DNA from 4 places in the Rhizobium sp. ZPR4 genome. Region 1 is predicted to be linked to each of the others. Evidence: predicted binding sites of a transcription regulator. Region 1 holds the regulator's gene; each other region holds the start of a gene.

Evidence for each region. Region 1 encodes PhoB, which activates phosphate uptake and scavenging genes when phosphate is short. Its sites were predicted from a motif close to TGTCATNNANCTGTCAT; they were not measured.
Region 2: ABOK31_RS06460 (toxic anion resistance protein) is a predicted target of PhoB. The motif match lies at 1,227-1,243, and genes of this name have one in related genera.
Region 3: ABOK31_RS22335 (acetoacetate decarboxylase) is a predicted target of PhoB. The motif match lies at 2,320-2,336, and genes of this name have one in related genera.
Region 4: ABOK31_RS14505 (1-acyl-sn-glycerol-3-phosphate acyltransferase) is a predicted target of PhoB. The motif match lies at 1,677-1,693, and genes of this name have one in related genera.

The regions. Positions count from the first base shown of each region.
Region 1 is NZ_CP157967.1:137,780-141,172, reverse strand. Features, by position in the region: gene ABOK31_RS00715 (aspartate aminotransferase family protein) at 1-267, opposite strand, end outside; gene ABOK31_RS00710 (GcrA family cell cycle regulator) at 693-1,220, shown strand; gene phoB (phosphate regulon transcriptional regulator PhoB) at 1,370-2,053, opposite strand; gene phoU (phosphate signaling complex protein PhoU) at 2,084-2,797, opposite strand; gene pstB (phosphate ABC transporter ATP-binding protein PstB) at 2,849-3,393, opposite strand, start outside.
Region 2 is NZ_CP157967.1:1,303,713-1,307,105, forward strand. Features, by position in the region: gene ABOK31_RS06450 (RidA family protein) at 1-230, opposite strand, end outside; gene ABOK31_RS06455 (cell envelope integrity EipB family protein) at 366-1,193, shown strand; gene ABOK31_RS06460 (toxic anion resistance protein) at 1,405-2,484, shown strand; gene ABOK31_RS06465 (VWA domain-containing protein) at 2,489-3,393, shown strand, end outside.
Region 3 is NZ_CP157968.1:601,305-604,697, reverse strand. Features, by position in the region: gene ABOK31_RS22345 (ABATE domain-containing protein) at 1-148, shown strand, start outside; gene ABOK31_RS22340 (patatin-like phospholipase family protein) at 267-1,424, opposite strand; gene ABOK31_RS22335 (acetoacetate decarboxylase) at 1,461-2,207, opposite strand; gene ABOK31_RS22330 (3-hydroxybutyrate dehydrogenase) at 2,414-3,202, shown strand; gene ppk2 (polyphosphate kinase 2) at 3,299-3,393, shown strand, end outside.
Region 4 is NZ_CP157967.1:2,963,991-2,967,383, forward strand. Features, by position in the region: gene ABOK31_RS14500 (AAA family ATPase) at 1-662, opposite strand, end outside; gene ABOK31_RS14505 (1-acyl-sn-glycerol-3-phosphate acyltransferase) at 689-1,633, opposite strand; gene ABOK31_RS14510 (tyrosine recombinase XerC) at 1,879-2,814, shown strand; gene ABOK31_RS14515 (TraB/GumN family protein) at 2,945-3,393, shown strand, end outside.

The DNA.
Region 1 (3,393 bases):
GGCAAAGGTCGCTTCCGTCAGCCGCTTCGACAGCTTTTCCTGACCGGGCACCTCATAGAGGTTGGACAGGTGCCAGACCTTGTCGGCCTGTGCCTTCAATTCGGCGACGAGATGAGGATGGGCGTGACCGAGCGAGTTGACCGCGACGCCGGCTGCGAAATCGAGGTAGCGTTCGCCATTTTCGGTGACCAGCCAGACGCCCTCGCCTCGCTCGAACCGTAGCGGAGCGCGCATATAGGTGTCATAAAGCGGCGTGGTCTCGGCCATGGCCATTTCTCCTCGATCACAACTTTAAGGACCGATCGCTTCCGTTTGATGAAACGGGTCCGAAAAAATCAAAAATGCCGCCTTGCGGCGGCCTGGGCACTATTGATGTTTTGCACCGCGATGTCAACAAAACTGGCGTTTTAGCAGGTGCGAGATAGCGCTTGCGGGCAAAAGAGCTGGGTTCGGCGGCGCCTATTGCAGAAATGCCACGCCTGGACAGCAAGTTGGGGAAAACCTCGAAATCGATTCCTCAAGATTCCCGCGACTCTTGTCACGGAGTCAGCCTCACACTAGGTTAAAAACCAATTGCTAGACTGCATGCGGCGGAACTAGTCACCACAATTTTAGAGCGTTTCGCGCCTTGTTACCATGCGAGGCAATGGTGAGGGATTCTGCCATCGGAAACGCGACAGCGGAGACAGGGCATGAATTGGACAGACGAACGCGTCGAGAAGCTGAAAAAGCTATGGTCCGAAGGGTTGAGCGCCAGCCAGATCGCTGCGCAGCTCGGTGGCGTGAGCCGTAATGCCGTCATCGGCAAGGTGCACCGCCTGAACCTTCCCGGCCGAGCGAAGGCTGGCGGCACGGCAACCGCAGCGCGCACGCCGAAGCGTAGCGCCGCAGCGCCTCGCGCCGCGACCTACGGATCGCGCGTTGCAACCCGCGCGGTGGTCACCCGCCAGCAGGGCGCAACCATGCTGAAGGAAGAGATCGAGGTCGATTCCGTCAACGAAATCCAATATCGCCCGGCATCGAACGTCGTCGTTCCGATCTCCCGCCGCCTCGGCCTGACGGAGCTGACGGAACGCACCTGCAAGTGGCCGGTCGGCGACCCGCTGAAGGATGATTTTCACTTTTGCGGCAATGACAGCCCGGATTCGTCGCCCTACTGCACCTATCATCAGCGCATGGCCTACCAGCCCGTGCATGATCGCCGGCGCAACAACGGCTGAAAGCCATAAGCAAAACCAAAGAGAAACGGGCCCCTCGAGGCCCGTTTTTCTATTTCCGCCGCGACTGCATAATTTAAGAGGTTACAGCGACCTTAACGCGTCTTGAAAGACGCGTGACGCAGTAATGTTGATGCCTGAGCGGCTTGCGCTCAGGCTTCCATGGAATAGCCCGCGCCGCGAACGGTGCGGATGACATCCTGCATATTGGAGAAATTAAGCGCCTTGCGCAGGCGGCCGACATGGACATCGACGGTGCGTTCGTCGACGTAGATATCGTGACCCCATACGCCGTCGAGCAGCTGCGACCGCGAAAAGACGCGGCCCGGCGAGGACATCAGGAATTCCAGCAGGCGGAATTCCGTCGGCCCCAACCGCACTTCGCGGCTCTTGCGGTGGACGCGATGGGTTTCGCGGTCCAGCTCGATATCGCCGCAGCGCAGCACCGTGGAGAGAACCTCCGGGCGGGCACGCCGCAACATCGCCTTGACGCGGGCCATCAGCTCCGGCGTCGAGAACGGCTTGACGACATAATCATCCGCGCCGGTCGAAAGCCCGCGCACGCGCTCGCTTTCCTCGCCGCGGGCCGTCAGCATGATGATTGGCAGGCGCTCCGTCTCCGGCCGCATACGCAGCCGGCGGCAGAGCTCAATACCGGACACGCCGGGGAGCATCCAGTCGAGGATCAGGAGATCGGGGATGCGCTCCTGGAGACGCAGCTCGGCCTCATCGCCTCTGAGGATCGTGTCGACCTCGAAGCCTTCGGCCTCAAGATTATAGCGCAGCAGAACGCTGAGCGCTTCCTCGTCTTCTACAACAGCAACTCTCGGAACCATGCGCCTTTGGTCTCCTTTTTCGCTTCCAGATTATTCCGTCACCGCGCCGACGGTATTGGCGGTATCGTCCTTCGGGCGCTCGCCTTCGGGCTGGGCGCCGGTCGCCATGTAATAGATCGTCTCGGCGATATTGGTGGCATGGTCGCCGATGCGCTCGATGTTCTTGGCGCAGAAGAGAAGATGCGTGCAGGTGGTGATGTTGCGCGGATCTTCCATCATGTAGGTCAGCATCTCGCGGAAGAGCGAGGTGTACATGGCGTCGATTTCCTCGTCGCGTTCGCGGATCGACACGGCCTTGTCGGGCGACCGGGTCGCGTAGACGTCCAGAACTTCCTTGAGCTGGCTCAGCGCCAGTTCGGAGAGATGCTCGATGCCGCGGGCGAGACGGCGGGGGACACCGGTGCCCTGAACGGCGATGACGCGCTTGGCGGTGTTCTTGCCGAGATCGCCGACACGCTCCAGATCGGAGGCGATGCGGATCGAACCCATGATTTCGCGCAGGTCGGCTGCCATCGGCTGACGGCGAGCGATCGTGACGATCGCCTTGTCGCCGACTTCGCGCTCGGCATGGTCGAGAACGACGTCGTCGGAAATAACCTTCTGTGCGAGGCCGGCATCGCTGTTGACCAACGCACGTACGCTGTCGCTAACCATCTGCTCGGCCAGGCCGCCCATTTCCGCAATGCGGCGCGTCAGGAACTTCAGGTCTTCGTCGTAAGCAGAGAGAATGTGAGTGGAGACCATTTTTCTATCCTCAAGGTGAACTGTGTGAAATGAGCCGCGCGCCTGACATCATCAACCAAAACGGCCCATGATGTAATCCTGCGTGCGGAAATCGTCGGGATTGGTGAACATCTTATCGGTGTCGTTCTCCTCGACCAGATGGCCGAGGTGGAACATTGCGGTGCGCTGCGAGACGCGGGCTGCCTGCTGCATGGAATGCGTCACGATGACGATGGTGAAATTTTCCCGCAGCTCGTGGATAAGGTCTTCGACCTTGGCTGTTGCAATCGGATCGAGCGCCGAGCACGGCTCGTCCATCAGGATAACTTCCGGGCTAACCGCGACAGCGCGCGCGATGCAGAGGCGCTGCTGCTGACCGCCCGAAAGGCTGGTGCCGGCGTCGTGAAGCCGATCCTTCACTTCGCCCCAGAGACCGGCCTTCTGCAGGCTGGTTTCGACGATATGCTCCAGATCGGCTTTCGAGCGATGCAGGCCGTGAATACGCGGGCCATAGGCAACGTTTTCGTAGATCGACTTCGGGAACGGGTTCGGCTTCTGAAAAACCATACCGACGCGCGCGCGCAATTCCACGACATCGATGCTGTTGTCATAGACAT
Region 2 (3,393 bases), 1.2 Mb from region 1:
GCGAGAATGTTGATGGCGCAGAGTTCGGCTGCGCGTTGTCCGCCGGCAACGTCCACATCCTTCCCGAGATGACCTGTCACGCCGATCTTGCCATTTTCCATCGGTAGCTGGCCGGAGAGATAGAGGAGATTGCCGCTGATGACATAGGGAACGTAGTTGGCAGCTGGTGCTGCAGCTTGCGGCAGAGCGATGCCGAGTTCCTTCAGGCGGCCCTCGATAGCGTCGGACATTTTCATCTCCCGTTTTGTTGTAAAAACTTCAAAAATCCGGCATCAAGACTAAATTCCGTCACTTAGGATCGGCAGCCTCGTTTCAGCCGAAAGCGTTCTTATAACATCGCGTGCGAGTCCAACAGGAGATAATGAATGTTCCGCTCGAGTCTTGCTGCTTCCATCGTTTCGGGCCTGAGCATTCTGTCACTGGGTACTTCGGCAGCCTATGCGGCCGGCCCGAGCGGACTGATCGCGCATCGCGCCGTCTATGATCTCGAACTGAAGGATGCTTCCGATCGGTCCGGAATTTCCGGCATGGTCGGCCGCATGGTCTATGAGTTCGAAGGCTCCGATTGTACCGGATTCACCACCAATTTCCGCTTCGTAACGAAGATCGACACTGGCGATTCCACCCGCGTCAGCGACCAGCAGACGACGACCTTCGAGGATCTCGGCAAGCGCCTGTTCCGTTTCGAGACCAAGTCCTTTACCGACAATCAGCTCGACAAGGATGTGCGCGGCGCCGCAAGCGACGACCAGAAGGGTATCAAGGTCGATCTCACGCAGCCGCACAACAAACAGGTCCAGATCATCGAGAGCCGCTTCCCGACGGAGCATATGCTCGACATCATCCACAATGCGAAGCTCGGCAAGAACTTCTTCGAGGCACAGGTCTTTGACGGTTCCGATGACGGCGACAAGCCGCTGATCGCGACCACTGTCGTCGGCAAGGAACAGACGCCAGCAACGGATGATCCCGATGCCGACAAGGCTGGCGCCTTCTCCAAGACGCCTTTCTGGCCGGTGACCGTGGCTTATTTCAATGAAAAGTCCACGGGCGACGCCATGCCGGTCTATCGCATGTCTTTCAAGCTCTATGAGAACGGAATTACGCGCGACCTCACCATGGACTATGGCGACTTCGTGCTGACCGGCAAGCTCACCAAGCTCGAGGTTCTCGACAACAAGGCGTGCCAATAGCTTTCTCGTAGCGCTCCCTCGATGCGAAATCCTTGTCATAAAACTGTGATCCAAGTTTCACTATTGTGTGAAATGATCGGCACGCAGAGGTAAGTGTAGCTTCTCTCTGCGCCGATCAGGAATTGTAGTGGGGCGCGCGGGGGCATCGTCTTGGGGGCGATTGGCAATTTTTGCGGTCGGCTCCGCGTCTATGGACGAGAAAGCACGACCTATGAGCAATACCGATATCTCCACCGGTTCCAACAACACTCTGCCGGTCGCCGTCGCCGATCCGGCTGAGATCGCCCGCATCGGTGACAGCATCGATCTGACCGACCGCGCCGGCATTTCCGTTTATGGCGACCGTGCCCAGCAGGCCGTTTCCGACTATTCTGACCGTATCCTGCGCGAGGTGCGCAACCGCGATCTCGGCGAAGTCGGCAAGCTGTTGACCGATATCATCGTCAAATCGAAGAAGCTCGATCCGGCCTCGCTGAAGGACGAAGGTTTCCTGTCGCGGATGTTTTCCTCGTTCCGGGCCAAGCTGGAGCGTTTCAAGGAGCAGTTCGAGGACGTGGCCGGCCAGATCGACCGCATCGGGCTAGAGCTTGACCGTCACAAGGATGTTTTGCGCCGGGACATCGCCCTTCTGGACGACCTGCATGAAGAGACCAAGCAATCGATCGTACAGCTCGATGCCTATGTCCAAGCTGGCAAGGATTTCGCCGAGCGTTTTCGCGCGAACGAACTTCCCCGGCTGAAAAGTGCCGCTGATGCGGCTTCGGCCAATCCCGGTGGCGGCATGCTGGAGGCGCAGGTCTATCAGGACAGCCTTCAGGCACTCGACCGGCTGGAAAAGCGGGTTTTCTACCTGCAACAGGCCCGCCAGCTTGGTATCCAGCAATTGCCGCAGATCCGCATCGTCCAGTCGGGCGATGAAACGCTGATCGAAAATCTGCAGGCGACGTCGGCGCTGACTGTGCCGGCCTGGAAGCAGAAGATGGTGATTCTGCTCGGCCTCACCCAGCAGAAGTCGGCCCTCGAACTGCAGAAGACCGTCACCGACGCCACCAATGACATGATCCGCCAGGCATCGAAAATGATGAAGGATCAGGCGATCGCCATAGAACAGCAATCGCAGCGCGGTATCGTGGATATCGACACGCTCGCCGCCGCCAATCGCGACCTGATCGACACGATCGGTGGCGTCCTGAAGGTGCAGGAGGACGGCCGCGCCAAGCGGGCCGAGGCCGAACAGCGGATGCAGAAAATGACCATTGAGCTCAAAAAGGCGATGATCGAGGCGCGGTGAATCCATGGCAATCCGCACTTTTGCTACCGCGCTGACCCTGGCGGCCGCGCTCCTGTTGAGCGGCTGCAATGTCGGCGGGCAGGTCTCGAAGTTCTCGATCATTTCCGGCTCGGAAAACACCGTGCTGCAACTGATCGTCGAAGAGTTCTGCAAGGAGAAGAAGACGACCTGCAGCTTCTCATACGAGGGCACGCTGGATATCGGCCTGGCACTCCAGAGCGAGCAGGGTGTCGAGCAGGATGCCGTCTGGCCGGCGTCGGGTGTCTGGGTCGACATGTTCGATACCAAGCGCCGGGTGAAGTCGCTGACATCGGTCGCGCAGATGCCTGTCGTTCTCGGTGTGCGCAAATCCAAGGCCGAGGCGCTCGGCTGGGTCGGCAAGCCGGTCTATATGAAAGACATATTGGCGGCGGTGAAGAGCGGCTCGCTGAAGTTCCTCATGACCTCGGCCACGCAATCCAACTCCGGCGCCAGCGCTTATCTTGCCATGCTGTCGAGTGCGCTCGGCAACAAGCCCGTTATCGAGCCGGGCGATCTCGACAAGCCCGATGTCCAGAGCGCAGTTCGCGCGTTGCTTGGCGGTGTCGAGCGTTCCTCGGGCTCGTCGGGCTGGCTTGCGGATCTCTATACGGAGTCTGCCGGCAAGGGCGTACTTTACGACGCCATGTGGAATTACGAAGCGATCCTGAAGGAAACCAACGACAAGCTTACCGGCATGGGCAAGGAGCCGCTTTATGCCATCTACCCGGCCGATGGCGTCGTCGTTGCCGATTCGCCGATCGGCTTTGTCGATCATGGGCGAGGGCAGGAGGTCGAGACTTTCTTCAATCAGCTCGTCGACTATTTGCGCTCCGCCCCGGTGCAGAAGCGGATCGCCGATACGGGCCGCCGCATCCCGCTCTCCGATAT
Region 3 (3,393 bases), on a different replicon from region 1:
CTCTGATGTGAAAGCCTGCGAAGGCCACGCATGCACCCTGCTTTTCGTCGACCACACGCGCGGCCACCGCAGACGCTGGTGCAGCATGGCGATGTGCGGCAATCGCGCCAAGCAGGCGGCGCATCGGCACCGGCTCAAGCAGAACTGACGCTTGCCACGCAAGAAAATGGAGGTTTTGCGGAGGGATCGTGAAATCGGCCGGAGCTAAGCACAGCTCGCTCCGGCCCGATTATTATTAAAGTCAGGCCGACAGGCACCCTCTCGGCTCAAGCAGGATCTTCACGATGCAGGTCATGAATGGCGACAGCATCATCACTGAAGGGTGGCAGCAGCCATTCAGTGTGGCGCAGCGTGCGCTTGGTATCTTCCAGTCCCATGTCCCAATGCTCGCGCATCGAGGTGCCGGAGAACTCATAGTCCTTGGCATGGCCTTCGTAATTCTTGTGCTGATAGATCAGATGCACGATGTTGACGACGCCGGCATCGGAATAATCGGCGATCAGCTCTTCCTCTTCCGGGGTCAGCTGATCCTTCGGAACGCGCTTCAGCGCACTCAGGAGCTTCATCTTCAGCCCGTGGATGCGCTTGAAATTGTCGGTGTTCTGCCGCGTACGGCTCGAATACATGATGTCCTTGTGGCGCGACAGCACATCGGGCATGCTGCGCGGCAGGACGCCGCGGGCGCTGAACAAGTCCACCTGGAACACCAGCGAGCTGCGATCCTCCTCCTGATCGAGCAGGTATTGAAGCGGCGTATTGGAGACGATGCCGCCGTCCCAATAATATTCGCCTTCGATGCGGATGGACGGCAGGGCGGGCGGCAGGGCACCGCTCGCCATGATGTGCTCGGGGCCGATGCGGATATTGTCGGTGTCGAAATAGACGAAGTTGCCGGTGCGCACATTCACGGCACCGACGCTGAAACGCTTCTTGCCGTCGTTGAGCACGTCGAAGTCGATCAGCATCTCCAGCGTCTTCTTCAACTCCGAGGAATCGTAGAAGCTGGTCGCGCCTTCCGCACCCGGCAGCTCCAGCCAGGGATTGGGGAAACGTGGCTTGAAGAAGCCGGGCTGGCCCATCGTCATCGTCATCCACGAGCTGGTGCGATTGCGGATATCGCGGAAGAAATCGCCTTCCGGCGTATAGGCCCAGATCTTGCGGCCGGAGATGATCTGCCAGAACTGCTCCAGACGCTGCAGACGCCGGCCCGGCTCGTTACCGGCGATGATCGCGGCATTGACCGCGCCGATCGAGACCCCCGAAAGCCAGGTCGGCTCGCATCCCGCTTCGGCAAGCGCCTGGTAGACGCCAGCCTGATAAGCACCTAGCGCGCCGCCACCCTGGAATACCAGAGCGACGCGATCATATTGCATGGCAATTTCCGGAATAGTCGGGGCTGCGGCCTTAGTATTTCGTTCAAGCACGATCCGTCTCCAGCATGAAATAGCAATGAGGTTTGGTTATCTGCGCTCTGCGAGATAGTCGTGAACGACTTCGCCGAGACCGAGCGTCAGATCGGCGGTGAAATGAACCGCGGAAACCACTTCCAGCACGGGCAGCCGTGCGACGTCGGCCATGACATGCGGCCGAAGATCGAGAGCAGCCGGCGAAGTCCAGGCTTCCTTGATGGTGATATCGGTCAGGTAATAGCGCACCAGCTCGCAGATGCGCGGGGTGGCGTCGACATGCGGCACGATCTTGATCAGGAAATTAGGCTCCGAGAGAGCGGACAGAAGCGGTCCCTGGTCGACCGGCTTGTGCTTGTAGCCCATCGTTCCGGTGGCGCAGAGAACACTGCCGTAATGCAGCGTGCCGACGATGACTTCGCCCTCGTTGACAATCTTCGGGCTGGCAAGCTTCTTCGGAAAACCCCAGATCTCACGGCCGCCGGTGATCGGCGCATCGTCGTCGAGATACATGGAGTGAACATAGCCGCCCTTCTGCCCGCGATATGTGACCGGGATGACCTGCCCGGTCTCTGTATAATCGCCAAAGCCGGTGGAATCGGGCATGCGGATGAATTCGTATTTCACCAGCGGCTCGTCGATTTCGAGCGGCGCGGGTACGACGGCCTCAAGAGCCTCACGCGAGGTGCGGTAGGTGATAATGATGTATTCACGATCGAAGAACCGATAGGGTCCCGGAGGGTAGGAAGGGTTGGTCAGCGGCATCGCATAGGCATGCTTGAGAATGTCTTCGACCTTCATCGTATATTCCGTCGTTGGAGGAAATCGCCGGGCACCGGAGCGAAAACTTGCACGGTTGCATGACAGAGAAGTGTCAGGTGTCGATGGCTCGCGGCACGGAGCAAAATTGCACTGTTATCAAAGCGACATACGAGGCTGGCAGTGTGCGCTCATCTTGGCATTTTCCATTTACCCAACCATGTCATAGACATTGCAGGAGTTGCATCATGGGTTCGTTGACTTCGAAGAATGCGCTGGTCACCGGTTCGACGAGCGGTATCGGGCTTGCGATTGCCCGCGCCTTTGCCGCCGAAGGCGCGAATGTGACGATCAACGGCCTCGGCGATGCCGATGCAATCGAGAAGGAACGCGCTGGCATCGAAGCCGATTTCGGCGTGAAGTGCCGCTACTCCGGTGCCAACATGATGAATGGCGAGGAAGTGACATCAATGGTGCGCGAAGCCGAGGAAGCCTTCGGCAGTCTCGATATTCTTGTCAACAATGCCGGCATCCAGTTCGTCGCCCCGATCGAGGAGTTTCCCGACGACAAATGGGAAGCGATCATCCGCATCAACCTGCTTGCCGCCTTCTACGCGATCAAGGCCGCCATTCCGGGCATGAAGGCGCGCAAGTGGGGCCGCATCATCAACACGTCCTCGGCGCATGCGCTCGTCGCCTCGCCCTTCAAGTCGGCCTATGTTTCGGCCAAGCACGGCATTACCGGCCTCACCAAGACGATCGCTCTCGAAGCTGCTCAGAACGGCGTGACGGTCAACTCCATCGCTCCCGGCTATGTCTGGACGCCGCTCGTCGAAAAGCAGATCCCCGAGACCATGAAGGCACGTAACATGACGGAAGAGCAGGTCAAGCATGACGTGCTTTTGGCCGCGCAGCCGACGAAGGAATTCGTGACCGTCGACGAAGTGGCCGCGATTGCCGTCTTCCTCTGCGGCGACGCCGCCAAGCAGATTACCGGCACGACGCTTTCCGTCGACGGCGGCTGGACCGCCGAGTAATGCCGAAACACAGCCGGCACATGCCTGAGCAGCGCGCCGGCTCTCGCGGCCCCAAGGGCTGCAGCATCAACATGAAAACAGAGCAGGAGGCGCGCAATGACCGAAGAAAACCAGGACCCGCTCAGCCGCATCAAGGATGAAATCGTCGACAGCTTCGACGAAGAGCTGGAGATGCAGCTCGAAGAGGACCG
Region 4 (3,393 bases), 1.2 Mb from region 1:
GCGATATTGGCGCCATCCTCATCCAGCATCGGTGCGGTGACGGCAAGACAAGGTCCGCGCAGCGGCGAGCCGCGATCGGTGCGGAAACCATGATAGAACCGCCAGGCATCGACAGCGCGCCGAAAGGCGCCAACCTCTGGAAAATAGCCGGCATCGCCCAGCAGCGCGATTGCCGTTTCCGACGTCAGGGCATTCTCGGGATAGGCTTGCATGCGGCCGCTCTCGCCGCGTACGGAAATGCCCGGACCATCGCGTTTCATCATCGTCACAGGTCGGCGTCCGGTCTCGACCGAAAGCTCTTCGGCCTTAACTTGCGGCTCCAGCGGAAAGCCGGCGGAGGCGCAGGGCGGCCGCATGCCCGCTTCGATCCAGTAGCGGAAGGTCGCCGCCCGCTCCATATCGAGCAGCTCGACATCGAAGCGGATACGCGCCGATTCGTGCGAACGCCGCTTGCCCGACCACATGGCCGAGAACATGCCGCCTTCGCTGGAGATTTCATGCGCCAGCCGGCCGCGAACCGCGGCCTGCACGAGCTGCAACGAGCGGTAGAGGTTGGACTTGCCGACACCATTCTCGCCGATGAACAGATTGACGTCGGCAAGATCCATGCGGATCGAGCGCAGAGAGCGATAATTCCGGGCAAACATGGAACGTAGCTGCATGCCACGCGGTTTAGCCGATTCCCATATCAAAGAGAATGCGAAACCAAGGGCTCATCCTGGGTCGGAGGGACGAGCGGCGCGAAAGTTGCATTCCCATCGGCCGCAAGGTCGAACACCGTGTGCTTCTCCAGCGCCTTCGTCACCTCATTCACGTCGCCGTCCAGATGCTCGACGGGGATGAGGTTGCCGACGAGGAAATCGAACCGGTCGCCCCGCTTGTTCAGCAGCTCGTGGAAGACGGTCATGTCGCGCAGCTCGGTCGACCACTTGGCGAACCAATAGAACAGGCCGGAATTGCGCGCCGTCAGATGCACCGGCAGGATCGGCAGATTGTATTTGCGTGCGAGACCCACGGCCGATGTTTTCCACGGCCGCTCGTTCAGCTTGCCGTTCGCCCAATAGGCGATGCGGCCCGACGGAAAGAGCACCGTGACCTTGCCCTCCGCCACGGCCCGGTTGGTCAGCTGCAGCGTCTCGCGCGTCTTCGGCTTGCTCTTGTATTCCTCGCGCCATTCCACCGGAATGATCATCTCCGCAAAGCGCGGATTGACGCGCACCGCATCGCGGTTGGCAAAGATCATCATGTCTGGCCGGCGCGACTTCAGGAGATCGAAGACGGCGACGCCATCGGCAATGCCAGTCGGATGATTGCTGACAAGAATGAAACCGCCGGATGTGGGAATACGATCGGCATGGGTGACACCGATATCGAGCCTAAGCAGGTCGCTCATATATTCGAAGCACTGGAAGCCCGAAAGCTTGGCGACATCATCGGCAAACTCGATCGCCTTGTTGTAGCGCAGCAGCGTGTAAAGAAACGGACGCATCAGCGGCCAGAGCGGATTCCGGACGATCTTCTGGCCGCGTTCGGCGATCAACGTATCGACGATATGTCCCGGTTGTCCCTGGGATACCAAAGCGATTGCTTCTGCAATCTGTCCCAGTGCAGTTATCGAACCGCGGCGTGCCATGAAGTGTCCTGAATGGTTGAGATATATTCTATCGCAATCGAATATGATCGAAGCATGACAAGCGCCTCGCATATGGCGGCCGAACGATCGGAGATCCTGGATCGGCCCATATGCTGTCTTATTTAGAGTGCGACAGCGCTCGCAGCACGGGGGAAGCGCGCCGAAAGCGGCAGGAAAGTTAGCGATTCCATAACCTTCCTTCCTTCAAAGTGGCAGAAGGAATCCGAATTTCAAGGGGTTTTCCACTGAACGAATTGTTGATCATCGCCGACTCAGGGTTGATGGCGGAACGCAGCCGCTGGCTCGATACGCTTGGCCGGGAGCGGCGGCTCGCCGTCCACACGCTGAATGCCTATGAACGCGATACACGGCAATTCCTGACCTTCCTTACGGGCCATCTCGGCGGCCCGGCGACGATCGAGGATATTCGGGCGCTTCGCCCTGCCGACTTTCGCGCTTTTCTTGCCGCCCGTCGTAAGGATGGCGCGGGCGCACGTTCGCTCGGGCGCAATCTGGCCGGCCTCCGATCCCTGTTGCGCTATCTCGAAAAGAAGGGCCTCGTGAATGCCGCCGGCGCGGCAGCCGTACGCTCGCCGAAACAGCCGAAATCGCTGCCGAAGCCGCTCTCCGACAAGCAGGCGATCACGGTTGTCAGTGATGAGGCGCAGCTGCACGAAGAACCATGGATCGCCGCGCGCGATGCAGCCGTGCTGACCCTGCTCTACGGCTGCGGCCTGCGCATTTCCGAAGCACTGGATCTGAAACCGCAGGATTTTTTTGCAGGCGCAACCTCGCTGCGCATCACCGGCAAAGGCAACAAGACGCGGCTGGTACCGCTGTTGCCGATCGTCATCGAAGCGGTCGATCAATATCGCAAGCTCTGCCCCTACCATCTCGAAGCCGATGACGCCCTCTTTCGCGGCGCGCGCGGCGGCAAGCTGCAGCCGGGCATCATCCAGCACGGCATGCAGAAGCTGCGCGGCGCCTTCGGGCTGCCGGATACGGCAACGCCACACGCGCTCCGTCATTCCTTCGCCACTCATCTCCTGGCCGGCGGCGGCGATCTGCGCACCATCCAGGAACTGCTCGGCCATGCCAGCCTCTCGACGACGCAGGTCTATACCGGCGTCGATTCCTCGCGCCTGCTCGAGGTCTACGACCGCGCTCACCCGCGCGCATAAGGAAAGATTAACCTCTCGCGTTAAGGGAATTTCCGTCTCGCTCGCTTAAAGCAGAACCATGTCCCGGCATGCCTCCCGAAAGCCGCTTTCGGGCGTTAGCGGTCATGCTCTCTGCGAACGGAAGATTCTGATGATTTCTGCCCTCGGGTCCAAGACGATGCGGTCGATGAAGCCGACGCTTGGCGATATGCTGCTCTGGCTTGCCACGGCCTTTCCGCTGATGCTCGCCATCCTGTTGATCGCAACCATGCTGACGCTGCAGCCGGCGCATGCCGAAGGTGCCGTGTCCGACAGCTGCGGCGGCAAGGATCTCATGGCGGAACTTCAAAAGAGCGACCCGGCAAAATACGCCTCCATCATCGCCGCCGGCGACAAGGTGGAGAATGGCAAGGGCATCTTCTGGAAGATCGAAAAGCCCGGCCTGAAGCCGTCATGGCTGCTCGGCTCCATGCATGTTTCGGATTCGCGCGTGCTCACCTTGCCGAAGGGGGCAGCAGACGCCGTTGCATCAGCCGATACGATCGTTGTCGAATCGGACGAGATCCTCGATGACAAGAAAGCAGCAGCCGCACTCTTCGC